DNA from 3 places in the Arthrobacter sp. TmtSoilC48 genome. Region 1 is predicted to be linked to each of the others. Evidence: riboswitches for the same ligand, from Rfam matches in the RefSeq annotation. Region 1 holds a riboswitch; each other region holds the start of a gene.

Region 1 (4,308 bases):
CCGGCACCCAGGCCAAGGAGCCGCTGTACTGCGGGACTGCGCAGATGACGCGGAGTTTGGCCCCCATCCGCTGGGCTTGTTCGGCTGCCTCGAGAACGGCGACGCGGGCCTGCTCCGAACCGTCCACACCCACGGCGACGACGTTTTCCACCGTTCGCGGCCCGGCCTTGGCGTGCTCAGCCTTGATGTGCTTGTCCTCGGTGTTCTCGCCCAAACGATCGGCGCAATACAGCGGGACCGTTACGGTGGGGCATTTTGCGTGGGCCGGCAAGGCGCTGCTGACCGAGCCCAGGAGACGCCCGACAAAGCCACCACGGCCACGGCTGCCAAACACGAGGAGTGCAGCGTTCGCAGAGAGGTCAAGGAGGACTCCCGCGGCATCCCCATTCTCCACTGACGCATCGACGTCAATGTTGTAGCTTGAGACCTTATCCATGGCTTGCTTGACGATTGCTTCCGCGCCCTCGCGGATCACGGAATCGTCCACGGTGGCGTATCCGCCGTCGAGGCCGGACGCTGCGAAGATGGGCACCGAATAAGCCGTGACTATATGCAGGGGAAGTTGGCGCCGTTCCGCCTCACGCGCAGCCCATACAAGGGCGCATTGACCATGCTCGGAACCGTCCACTCCGACGACGATTCCACCAGGCGCCACAGCCTGGTCCCCGCCGTCCAGTGGTTCTTCAATGTGTCTGCCGTGCTGGTCCATGGGGCCCGCCTCTCCACCTACTGCTTGATGTTCCGGCCATTCTGCCAGAGGTTCTCCATACCGGTGATCCTTTGCTGGCGCGCAACCAATAGCCGGGGCCGAAGAAACCCTCGGGGTTCTCCTTCCAATGCCCACTATTCTCGGTTGGCAATGCCGAATCAAGGCGACTTTGGGCTATGTGGATAACGGTCCGGGCTCGGTTTCCGGCACGCTCACCACGCGCCGGGTTGCGCTGCGGATGAACATCCAAAACACGCTGTCGCCGAGGCTATCCATGGCAGAAAAAGTTCGGTAGTGTTCGAGTCACCGAATGGCCGGCAAAGGTGTCCCAGGACACAACCCGGCCATTTATTTGCGGCCGCTTGGGGAACTCGGACGCGATCCAGCGCGCTGCCGAAAGGCACACACGTCAAGGAGGAACCCAAGCAGTGTCACTCACTCCTGATTCCGTCACGGAACGGACTACCACCGTGGTGATCGGCACCGGCCTCTCCGGCCTGGCTGTTGCCAGCGAGCTCAGCCGCTACGGCGTCGGTTCCATCGTGCTGGATGGCTTTGGTTCTTTATCGACCACCGGACCAGCGGTCCACACGGGAATGCTCCAGCGCTGCGACGCAGCAGATCCCGCGGCAATGCAGGAGCGCAACGAGATCCTGCGCCATTTGCGCAATTACGCCGCCAGCCATCACTTGGATGTCCGCACCACCACACGCGCTGTTCGGCTGGACTTCCTGGGCGGCGACTCGTCGTTGCAGCTTGGATACGGACCCGTTGCAAGCCTGACCACGGGCAGCCTGAGGGCTGGGATGAGCGTCTATGGCCCCCTCGAATCCACCCCACGTCAATGGGCCGTGCATACAGCCAGCGGGGTTCTCCTGGCAGACCACATCGTGGTGACGCGCTGCGCCCAGAGCCAGCTGCGCCGAATGCTTGCCGATCTGGGAATCGCCATAGGCCAGAACTTCGTGGCAGCCATGCGTGCAGTCGGGATGCACTTGGTGGGCGTTGGGGAACTTATTACACCCACGCCCAAGGAAGTACTACGGCAAGCCAAGGCAGTGGGGCAAGCGATCTCATCCAAGGTGGCCCTCCCCGCCGGGCCGGGCATCGCCCTCGCCTAGAACCTGGCCTGGAGCCTTTACCTGGAACCCTGCGCGTAGAAACCTGGCGGAGAACCCTGGCCTTGAAACGATCGAGCCAACCAAAGCATGTTCCTAAAAAGAACAAAAATTAACCCAAAAGGCCGGCGCCTCCGAAGACATTTGTCCTCGAAAGCACCGGCCTTTGAGTTGGAGCGTGAAGCTTAGGCGCCAGCGCGTACGTACGTGATGGGGCCGGTTGCGGTGAGCCAGCTGATCGGGTGGATGCCCGTCTGGTTGCCGTTGATGCCACCGCTGATGGCCTGGCCGTTGCCGATGTAGATGGCTACGTGGCCGGACTGGACGATCATGTCACCGGGCTGGGGGTCGCTGACAACCTTGCCGTAGTTCAGGAACTGCATGGGTGCGAGGTCGCCAACCGGGATGCCGGCAGAGCCGAGGGCCCGTTCCACCATCGCGGTGCAATCCTGCATGATGCCGATCTGGGCGTAAGCCGAGGCGACCATGGCAGCGTTGATGCCACCAACAGCCGGAGCTGCAGCAGGCGCGGATGCCACTGGGGCGGTAGCCGTAGTAGTTGCAGCGGCCTGGACGGTAGCCGCTGCGGGCGCCTTCTTGGCCGCCGGAGCCGGAGCAACAGGAGCCGGCTTTTCAATGACGGGAGCCGCTACGGAAGCAACCGCGGGGCGCTCGAAGTTGATGGTGGCCGTCGATGCGGCCGTAACAACCTTGGTGGGACCCTCGGTAACGGTCTCGGCGACAGTAGCGGGGCTGGAGTCGCGCTGAACAGGGGTCTCTGCTGCGTGGGCAGCGATGGAGCCCGTGAGGACCAGGCCTGAAGCTGCTGCGATGACAGCGGCTTGGCGACCTGCGCCGGAGGCGTTGCTGGCAACAGCCTTGGAGATGGAGATGAACGGATTAGGACGTACGCTGTCCGCCTTACGACGGCCGCGAAGAATGCGTGAAGACATGAAAGAGCCTCTCCCGATGCCTGCGAGGTTAGCTGTCGGATTCGGATGGGAGTCACCCGGCCACTATCCCCCGCTGTGCAGCGGAAGCTTCGTGACTTCACCCCAAGGCGCGCTCTGAAAGCGGGCCAAAATGGGTTCCCCGTCTCTGCCGTAGGTTTGTCTGCGAACGGATTCCGGACTGCGGCAGAGCTAGGCAATCAGACCGGAATGCCCGTTACGTGGAACAGGCACAGGTACAACCCTACGGGAAGATCACCGCAAAGTCACATTTACGTAACGAGCAGTTCGTTTTTGGCGTGTCGCAGTAACCGTTTCGAGATCTTCGCAAGTATGTAGAAAACCCCGCTATTCCGGGGAATTTTCGCCATCCGGGTCGTTGGGGGCCGCTAGCTTCTTCCGGGCTGTAACAGCGAGGAAGATCACGAGACCGATCGCCACCACAGCGAGGCCAACGATGCTCCAGGGGAAGGGCTGGGAAGCTGCCGGAGCCGGCTCAGTATTTTCCGTACCGGGGGCCGCTGTGCCCGCCGTCGGAACAGCCGCCGAAGCCGGGGCGGAGGCACCTGCCGAGCCGCTCGCCGTCGTCGTGCTTGTCCCGGAAACTGTGAACTTGAAGGTTCCCTCGATCGGGTGGGAGTCTGAACTGACCACGCGCCACACCACGGTGTATTCGCCGGCTGGAGCGCCCTGACGCAGCTTCTGGACAGCCCTGTTGTCGATGATTTCCACTGCGCCATCTGCCCAGTTTTCGCCCCCGGCGGTGACGGTCACGCCGGAACCGATGGCCAGTGGCTGGTTGTTGAACGTGATGGATACCGACGCCGGCACTTCAGCCACCCTGGCACCGTTGGCCGGGGTTGTTGATTCGGCGACGTCGTGCGCGGAGGCCGGAGCAGCTCCAAGCAGCAACGCGCAAGCGAAAGCAAGAGCGGCTACGACGGCGGCCAGAAGCGGGCGGATGGTACGCATGGGGCGGTTTCTCCTAGTGTTGGCTTCCTTACAGACTAGGCGAATCGTTCCAGCACCCCACATTGGCGGGCATAGGATTTGAGAGCAAACTCCCCCGATCCCCGGAGACCTTCATGCTTAAACAAGGTTCTGCAATCGACCGCTACTTCAAGATCTCCGAGCGCGGGTCCACATACTCGCGGGAAATCCGCGGCGGCTTCGCGACCTTCTTCGCCATGAGCTACATCGTGGTCCTGAACCCGCTGATCCTCTCCGGGGCAGACTCGAGGGGAGCATCGCTCGGCTTCACGGCCGTAGCGGCAACCACTGCCTTCGTTGCGGGCATCCTCACGATCCTCATGGGCGCCTGGGCGAAGCACCCCTTCGCGGTGGCAACGGGCCTGGGAGTGAACGCATTCGTCGCCGTGACGGTTGCCTCCCACCCGGAACTGACCTGGCCGGACATGATGGGGCTGGTGGTGCTTTCGGGTGTCACCATGCTCATCCTGGTACTCACCGGATTCCGCACCGCCGTTTTCAGGGCCGTCCCGGAAGCGCTCAAGACGGCAATCGTGGTGGG
Region 2 (4,308 bases), 770 kb from region 1:
GACGATCCCCGGACCTTCGGAGTTTCCGGCGACGCCGAGCCAGCCGACACGACAGGCGACACCGCTGGCGTCACTGCCGGCGACACCGACGATGTCCACACGGATCCCGACATGCGCCAGGACGAGGACGACGATCCCGCAGCTTCCGCCAACCCCGATCCCCTGGACGGCAACGTCACGGGACTCGAGCCTGGAGGCGGCGTACCTCCGGGCGAAACCCCACCCGCGGAGGGCAGCATGAGCAGCGACCAGGGACACGAAGAGTAGCTCGTCCCCAAGCCGCTGTCCTGTCGCTGCCCAGCAACGTATTAGCGGCCCAGCAACGTACTAGCGGCCCAGCAACGTATTAGCGGGGGCAACTCCGGTTACGGCAGCCTCAGTATCTCCCCGAGGTCATAATCAGCTGGCTCCTCCAGCTGGGAATACGTACAGCTCTCCGGAGTCCGGTCCGGCCGCCATCGACGAAACTGGGTGGTGTGCCGGAACCGGTCGCCTTCCATGTAGTCATACGCAACCTCGATGACGAGCTCGGGCCGAAGGGGAACAAAGGAGAAGTCCTTGCCGCCGCTCCACCGGCTTTGCGCGCCCGGCATCCGGGAACCAGTAGCGGCGGCATCTCCTTGGTCGGCCCACTGACCCCAAGGATGTTCGCTGAACTCCGTCTGGTATGGCTCAAGTTCAGCCACCAGGCTTTCGCGCTTGGCCATGGGAAATGAAGCCACCACCCCAACGTGCTGCAGCTGGCCGGCGTCGTTATACAGCCCAAGCAGCATCGACCCGACAACCTTTCCCGTTTTATGCCAGCGGAATCCGGCCACCACGCAGTCCGCGGTCCGTTCATGCTTGGTTTTGAACATGACGCGCTTATTCGGTTGGTATGTCTCCTCGAGCGGTTTGGAAAGTATGCCGTCAAGCCCGGCGCCTTCGAGCTGCACGAACCACTCCTGTGCTTGGTCAAGTTCCGTCACCGCCGGTGTTACGTAAACGGGCGCCTCAGCCTTGGACAGTGCCCGCTCCAAAGCTGCTCGACGCTCGGAAAACGGCTTGTCCATGAGGTTCTCGTCTCCCAGCGCGAGGATGTCGAATCCGATGAAGGAGGACGGGGTGCTCCCGGCCAGCATCCGCACACGGCTGTCGGCGGGATGGATGCGCTGCTGAAGGCCCTCGAAGTCGAGCCTGTTCCCAGCTATGAGGACAATCTCGCCGTCGATCACGCATTTGTCCGGGAGATTCTTCCGAAGGGCTTCCACCAGCTCAGGGAAATACCGTGTCATAGGACGTTCGTTTCGGCTACCCAGGATGATCTCATCACCATCTTTGAAAACGATGGTCCTGAACCCGTCCCACTTTGGCTCAAAATGACCCACATCAGGGATCGAAGGAACAGACTTGGCAAGCATGGGCGAAATGGGCGGCATCACTGGGAGGTCCATACGACTATGTTCTACCTGCCGCCCGCGGCGGAAGCTAGTCTTGGGCCATGGATATCTTGGCCGTACTAGTGGCAGTGCTGGCAGCACCTGCCCTCATTGCGGCCCTTTGGTTCTGGGTCTTGCGCCAGAACAGCAAGGGTAAAGTCCGGCGCGGCGCCACGGGTGGGATGCTTGGTGTGGCCGACGAAATTTTCCGACCCGAGACCCATTACGCACACCAAGTCCAAAGGATCCAGTACGAGCTGCCAGCCCCGGCTCCGGCCCCGGAGCCTAAGTCCTAACGGGCCTTCGAGCCGGAAGGCGTCCCGCCCGTTACATTAATGTGACTTTGCTATGCCGCTCATGTACCGTCGAAGAGCGACCCTCATCTCCGCTGGGCCGCTTCCGGGTTGACGCCGAGCTCTGCCGCAAACCGGAATCCGCCAGACCCGCGGCAGAGACGGGGGACCCAGAGTTCCCGGGCCTGATTTTCCCTAGGCCCTTGGGGTGAAGCCGCCATGTGCGGCCGGACGGCCTCGTCCGAACCCGACAGCTAACCTCGCAGGCGTTGAGAGGCAACCACCATGTCCCCAACCATGGATCAGCCGCGCCGCGCCCAAATAGCGCGCGAGCGTACCCAGCCAACCGGACGCCGTCGGGCCCAACCCAGCGGATCCTCCACCAGCACGCCGGAAGCAGAAGCAGGTTTAGCAGGCACGACGCCGGAACCCGCCACTGCTTCTATTCCCGCCTCTGCTTCCAATCCCCAAACTGCGGCACCCATTACGCGCGCGGCCGCTCGGGCGGCAGAGCGTGAACGGGCAGCCCAGGCAGCTATTTCTGCTGAGACAGTCCCCACTGAAACTGCTCCAGCAGAAACAGCACCAGCGGATTCTGCAACAGCGGACTCTGCTCCGGCGGACCCTGTTCCCCTGGAGCCGGCAACTGCTGCGATTCCAGCTGTTCAGGCGGCCGAACCGGTCGCGCCCGAACCCGCAGCGAATCCCGAACCTGCCACCGCTGCCATCCCGATCGTTCAGGCGGCCGAACCGGTCGCGCCCGAACCGGTCGCAGCGAATCCCGAACCTGCCACCGCTGCCATCCCGATCGTTCCGGCTAAGAGCCCCGCACAGCTTGCCGCAGCCGCGACCGCCGCCTCTGGTCTCGCAAGCCGGAAAGCCCTTCGCGCCCAGGAATCGGGGAGCGGTACGGCCCGTAAGGCGGCAACTGCTGGCGAAACCCCGGCTGGCGGCGCCCCTGCCTTCGGAGCTTCATCACTGGGAGCTTCATCCCTGGGCGGGTCATCCTTCAGCCCCGAACCGCACGCCGTGCTCACCAAGGCCGCCTCGGTCAAAACAATGGGCCAGCGCATGGCAGTCGTCGCTGGGGCCTTGGGCTTGGTATTGACCGTTGGCACCATGAGCCAGGCCTTCGAGCTTCCCTTCTTCGGGCAGGAAACGCCGGCCCAGGAAGCAAGCGGCGCAAAGACGGGTAGCGACAGCAGGCAGTCAACTTCGGCTACCCCTGCACCCAGCTCGTCCTCCGCCAGCGCCTCCGCGTCGTCGGCCACCAGCGAGGCCGGAAAGCCGGCAACCGTAGCAACGCAGTCGTCAGGAGAGGCACCCGACCAGGCGCCGTCGTCGTCCCTTCCGACTCCGCAAGTGTCACTCGCGGATCCTGTTTGGGTGCCTTCGGCAGTCCCGTCGGCTGTTGTTCCCGTCCCGGGCGTGACAACTCCTGTTCCAACCCAGCCGGCCCCGAGCCCGGTTCCGTCGGACACGGTCACCACCCCACCTGCCACGACGACGCCGACCCCCACCGGCACTCCGGCACCAACTCCAACACAGGCTCCGGCGCCAAAGCCAAAGCCGACCGGCAGTCCCAGCACCACCACACCGTCCAGCGATTCACCCCTGGACCTGGACGGCATACTTGACGGCGCCACAGGGATCTTGAAATGAGCACGCGGCTTCCCAGGACCAGCGCGCACGTCGGATGGCATGGCCGGTACTGCAGCAGCAGCCGCACTGCCACCTTCCGCAATCGGATGGGCCGCTGGAGCTGCCAACGGTTGCGCCGGGCCTAAGGAATCACAGCAACCAGAATCAAGACAACAAGACGAGGCGGGCACCCGACCCTGAACTGCTCCACCCGGGTGCCTGCCTCTTTTGTTTCGTGTGTCGCTTTTTCCCGGCCTCGATCGCTTCTATCCAAGCAGCCACGCAACCATAACCAACGCCCCGATGCACAGGACCGTTGTACAGAGGATGACATCCCGGGCCATTGTCATCCCGCGTCCGTAGGGAGAAGCGAAAAGGAAGACGTTCTGTGCGGTTGGCAGTGCGGCCATGATGACGCTGGCCAAGAGGTGCTGACCCTCCAAGCCGAACACGAAGCGCCCCAGCGCCCAGACCACCACTGGCATGCCAGCCACCTTCAACGTGGTAGCAACTACGGTCTCCACGCGGCCATCGCCCTTTTGGAGAGGCGCCTTGCCAGCCAGCGACATGCCAAAAGCCAGCAGAACCATGGGGACGGCCGCGCCGGCCAGCATATCGATGGGTCTCTGAACGAGCTCCGGAGCCTCCCACCCCGTCAGGGCCATCACCACCCCCAGGCCCGAGGCGATAATCATGGGATTGGAGAAAGGCTGCAACAGCATCCGTTTCCACGAGATTCTCGTGCCGCCTGCCACGCCCAGGACGCTGAGGTAGAAGGGCGCCATGATCAGGAGTTGAACCAGAAGGACTGGAGCAACGTGCTGCGCCGTGCCCACTGCATACAACGAAACAGGAATGCCGATGTTGTTCGCGTTGGCATAACTGCTTGCCATGGCACCAACCGCCGTTTCCGCGACCGGCCGCCGGAAGAACAGGAAGCTCAGCAAACAATAGAG
Region 3 (4,308 bases), 4.2 Mb from region 1:
TGGCGGCGTGCGGCATGTCGCAAGCCAGGACGAGCGTCCATGGCGCTGGGTTGACTGCCTGCCGAAGAGCCGCCGCCTCATGAAGGGCCGCCAGACCGGCAGCAATCGCAGCGGCAGGGCCAGCAAAGGCCGGCTCCTCCCGGGCACTAAGAACTCCATCAGGCAGGACACCGCCGATACCAGAGGTGTCCGGACCAACCACAACCACAGCGGAGGCTCCTCGTGCGGCCTGCAGGGCATGCGAAAGGAGGCTGGCGCCGTCGAACGTCAATCCGGGCTTGGGCACGCCACCGAGGCGGGTGGCCCTGCCACCCGCCAGAATCACAGCGTTGAACTCCATCCGCCCAGAGTACCCGGACGGCGGGAGGGCAACAGAAATCGATCAGGCGGCGGATTCCGGCAACAGGAACGGGTCCCAGTCCGGCGCAGGTTTCTCGAGTTCTTTGATCTGCCACATGGTTCCTGTGGGCACGCCGGGTTTGAAACGAAGTTTCCAACCCATCTCGGCGAGCGTGTGGTCACTCTTGGCGTTGTTGCATTTCAAACACGCCGCAACCAGGTTTTCCCAGGAATCCGCGCCGCCCCTGGATTTGGGGTGGACGTGGTCTATGGTGTGGGCTGTTTTCCCGCAGTAGGCGCAGCGATGGCCGTCGCGGCGGAGTACCCCGCGGCGGCTCACGGCGGTGATCCTGTTGTACCGGGGCCGGATGTAGCGATTAAGAAGGATCACGGATGGTCGTCCGAGAATCTCCTGTGGCCCGACGACAGGCTCGTCGCCTTCGGCCACTACGCTAGCTTTTCCAGTCAGCACAAGGACCAGCGCCCGGCGGAAGGTTACTACCGCCAGCGGTTCATATCCAGCATTCAGAACGAGTGTGCGCATGCACGTACCTCTTCACGGCCGCACCCGTCAGGGGCACGAGGGCCGGCTGCCCTCTGCTTGTACGGGCTGTGGATCGACAACACAAGGGTAAGCACTTGTATGCCGTATCAACGAATTTTTCTGTCGTTTCGGCTGTGGTGTTGGCGAAAATTCATGCGCGGGACACCTTGCAGAGGACGCGCACATTCCCTGAGGCCACGGAATCGGACTTGCGCCCCCCCGGATTTGGGTGTCGGCAGCCCGCTTCTCTGGCTGCCACGAAAACCGGTGATTAAAGCAGAACACCCCGCCGACCTGAGCCTGCGGGGTGTTCCGTGAAGTAAGTGATCAGCCGTTGACGCGGATGAAAACGGGGCCGGAGCCAACGTTCACGCTGAACAGTGCCGTGGTGGATCCGTTCCATCCACCGTGGACTGCCATGCCGTTGCCGACGTAAACAGCGATGTGTGCCATTCCGCCATAGCCGCCGTTGGCGTAGTAAGCGAGATCGCCAGGCTGGGCTTCAGCTGCACTGACCGTGCGGCCGAGGGAGAGGTAGCCGGCCGGCCAGTCGTGGAAGTGAATACCGACCGCGGCCAGCGAGTTGGTCACCAGCATGGTGCAGTCCTGTGTGACGCCGAGCTGTGCGTAGGCCGCTGCAGCGATAGCTGCACCGAGGCCGCTGGATGCAGCGGGCGCCTTGGCTGCGGACGCGTCAGCGTTGACCGCCAAAGTTGCGGTGCCACCGGCAGCCGGAGCTTCCTTGGCGGTCGCCTTCTGGACGACGGGAGCCGGGGCTTCCTCAGTCTTGACCACAGGGCGCTCATAGGAGATGGCAACGCTGGAATCAGCAGCAATGGTGGCCTGGGCAACCGACTGCACGTCAAGGGTGGAAGCAGACGTAGATTCCCGCTGAACGTTGGTGTCCGCAGCATTGGCAGCAACTCCGCTGGTCAGGACAAGGCCCGACGCAGCTGCGATCACTGCTGCCTGACGGCCAACGCCACCGGCGTTGTCGCTGACAGCCTTGGCAATGACGGCAAGTGAGCTGGTCTTGGGGGCCTCAGCTCTATGCCGTGCAACCTTGTTTGCACTGGTCATGATTACTCTCTTTTCGTAGCCGCGCACGCTGGGACCGCACGCGGGTTATGGGCTGCCAGCACTTGGGGGGCATGCTGGCTTACCCCGAATGGGATTTCCTAGCGGAGGGTGTAGAACGAGGATGTGCCGGTGGAGGCCACGGAGTGCAGGAGCGTGCCCTGGCTGGGGTTCAAAGCGCTGATCATCATGCCGTTGCCGACGTAGATGCCCACGTGGGCTCCGCCGTTCTGAACGACGAGGTCGCCAGGGGCAGGGGTGCTGGTGGGGGTCATGATCGTCCAGGCATTGACGCGGGGGATGCTGATGCCGGCCTGGGCGTAAACCCACTGGGTAAATCCGGAGCAGTCCCAGCCGTTGGGGGAAGTGCCGCCCCAAACGTAGGGGTGGCCGATGCCGGTGTAGGCAATTGCTGCAAGTCCGGAGGCTGCCGCGCTTGAAGCAGCATCCTTGGCCTTGGAGGACAGGGCACCGAGGGTGCTGTTCGCTTGGTCTTCGGTCGACGTGCGCTGGGAGGCCCGCTGAACCTTGGGAGCTTCCTTGGTGACCACAACGGGGCTTTCGAAGGAAACCGTTGCGGTGGGCTCCGCGGTAACAACTGCGGTGGCGACCAACTGCTGGGTGCTGGAAGATTCCGACTTCGAAACGTCGGTGTCAGCGGCCTGGGCCGGGAGTCCAACACTGAGAACGAGCCCCGAGGCTGCGGCCAGAACGGCGGCTTGGCGGCCTACGGTGCCTGCATTGGTTGAGACAGCCTTGGAAAGGGTGTTCAACGGGTTCGTGCGAACCAATTCGGCGCGATGGCGCGCAGGGGTAGTGCGTGATGACACGAAGGTAGCCTCTCCCAATGCCTGCGAGGTGAGCTGTCGGATTCGGATGGGAGTCATCCGGCCGCGCGGCTTCAAGGAAGCTTCTGCGACTTAACCCCAAGGTCTTCTGACTCGAAGACCAAAATTGGTTCCCCCGCCCCTGCCAGACGATTTTTGCGAACGGACCTCGAGTGGTGGCAGAGCTAGGCAATCCACTCAAGTGCACCGGCCCCCTAAAAAGCCGATGCGCTTTAGACGGTACAACAGATGTTCGTGAATGTCACATTCAGGTCACGGGGCGTGTCATGGATGCGAGAGACAACCATCAAATTGCTCAGAGCCAGCCCATGGGATCTACGACTTCGCCGTTTACCTGGACCTCGAAGTGGAGGTGGCAGCCGGTAGATGCTCCTGTGGTGCCACTCAGCGCGACGGTATCGCCGCGGCTGACAGTCTGCCCCACCTTGACGTTGAAGGACGACAGGTGGTTGTACGTGGTCTCAAGGCCGTTGCCGTGATCAATCACAACGCGATTGCCTCCGCCGTACTCATGCCACCCGGCGAACGTGACCTTGCCTGCAGCGGCGGCGTGGACGGCGGTTCCGCACTGGGCCACGAAGTCCTGGCCACGGTGGAAGTCACCGGTGCCGCCGGTAAGGGGGCTGACGCGGTAGCCAAACGGCGATGCCGTGACCAGCTTGTCCAGAGGACTTCCCAAGGTGCCAAGTGAGGAAGCACGCTGAATGCTCCCCGCTGACTGGGCGCTCAACAGCTGCTTGAGCTTGCCGTCCGGGTCAGCGGCGGTGGCCACTGCGGCACGACTGAAATCGATTTTGGCAGAGGCTGCTGCAGAAACTTCGGGCTGGCTGCCACCGGGCACGGAGAGCGCCGCCTCGGTCTGGCCCGATTCCGACGTGGCCATGACGGGGCTTGTGGCAGGCAGACCTACAGTCAGGGCAAGTCCGGTGGCTGCAAGCGCGACACCGGCCTTCTGCCCTACACCACTGGCTGACGCGAAGTCGGCTACCTGGCGCAACGGGCTCTTACGGCGGCGCACCTGACGCGGGGTGTCGCGTGGCCGGATCTCCATTGCGGCGCGGGCTGGCCGCAGCTCAGCAGTGGGGCCGGACGCACGGCGACGGCCCCTGACGTTCTGCGATGTCAAACTCTGTTCCTCTCTGGAAAGCCTGCGAAGTTAGCTGTCGGATTCGGGTCAGAGAGTTCAAAGACCCGGTCCGCACGAAGCGCAAACGGCACACAGGTATCCCCGGAAGGACTTGCGTTAGTAGGCACTTCTGCTGCGGACTTCACCCCAAGGCTGCTTCTTTAGGCAGCCGCTTGTGGTTCCCCCGCCTCTGCCAGTAGTTGATGACACACCTGATCTGCTGGCAGAGCTCGGCTCCAGATCAGGTAACGCTTTGGTATCGGCGCTAGTAGATAACTATAGGTGATTAAAGCCCGCAGTAATAAATTCGTTATCTTTCCAAAACGACCGTGTTGCGGGTGCTCCATATCATCAGTCGCGGAAAGCCGCAGGTC

The links. A riboswitch is a leader RNA that binds a small molecule or an ion and turns the genes downstream of it on or off. The one in region 1 is predicted to bind cyclic di-AMP.
Region 2: another riboswitch for cyclic di-AMP. It lies ahead of AC6I97_RS03965 (hypothetical protein); the one in region 1 lies ahead of AC6I97_RS00275 (NlpC/P60 family protein).
Region 3: another riboswitch for cyclic di-AMP. It lies ahead of AC6I97_RS19485 (C40 family peptidase); the one in region 1 lies ahead of AC6I97_RS00275 (NlpC/P60 family protein).

What each region holds. Positions count from the first base shown of each region.
Region 1 is NZ_AP046049.1:45,625-49,932, forward strand. It holds gene AC6I97_RS00265 (universal stress protein) at 1-709, opposite strand, end outside; gene AC6I97_RS00270 (NAD(P)/FAD-dependent oxidoreductase) at 1,138-1,830, shown strand; gene AC6I97_RS00275 (NlpC/P60 family protein) at 2,013-2,780, opposite strand; cyclic di-AMP (ydaO/yuaA leader) riboswitch at 2,784-2,952, opposite strand; gene AC6I97_RS00280 (copper resistance CopC family protein) at 3,126-3,749, opposite strand; gene AC6I97_RS00285 (NCS2 family permease) at 3,863-4,308, shown strand, end outside.
Region 2 is NZ_AP046049.1:817,453-821,760, reverse strand. It holds gene AC6I97_RS03980 (DUF6480 family protein) at 1-267, shown strand, start outside; gene AC6I97_RS03975 (ATP-dependent DNA ligase) at 366-1,433, opposite strand; gene AC6I97_RS03970 (hypothetical protein) at 1,481-1,714, shown strand; cyclic di-AMP (ydaO/yuaA leader) riboswitch at 1,844-1,994, shown strand; gene AC6I97_RS03965 (hypothetical protein) at 1,997-3,373, shown strand; gene AC6I97_RS03960 (AEC family transporter) at 3,619-4,308, opposite strand, start outside.
Region 3 is NZ_AP046049.1:4,233,071-4,237,378, forward strand. It holds gene AC6I97_RS19470 (NTP transferase domain-containing protein) at 1-340, opposite strand, end outside; gene AC6I97_RS19475 (HNH endonuclease) at 383-883, opposite strand; gene AC6I97_RS19480 (NlpC/P60 family protein) at 1,211-1,963, opposite strand; gene AC6I97_RS19485 (C40 family peptidase) at 2,062-2,790, opposite strand; cyclic di-AMP (ydaO/yuaA leader) riboswitch at 2,795-2,958, opposite strand; gene AC6I97_RS19490 (M23 family metallopeptidase) at 3,104-3,934, opposite strand; cyclic di-AMP (ydaO/yuaA leader) riboswitch at 3,941-4,170, opposite strand.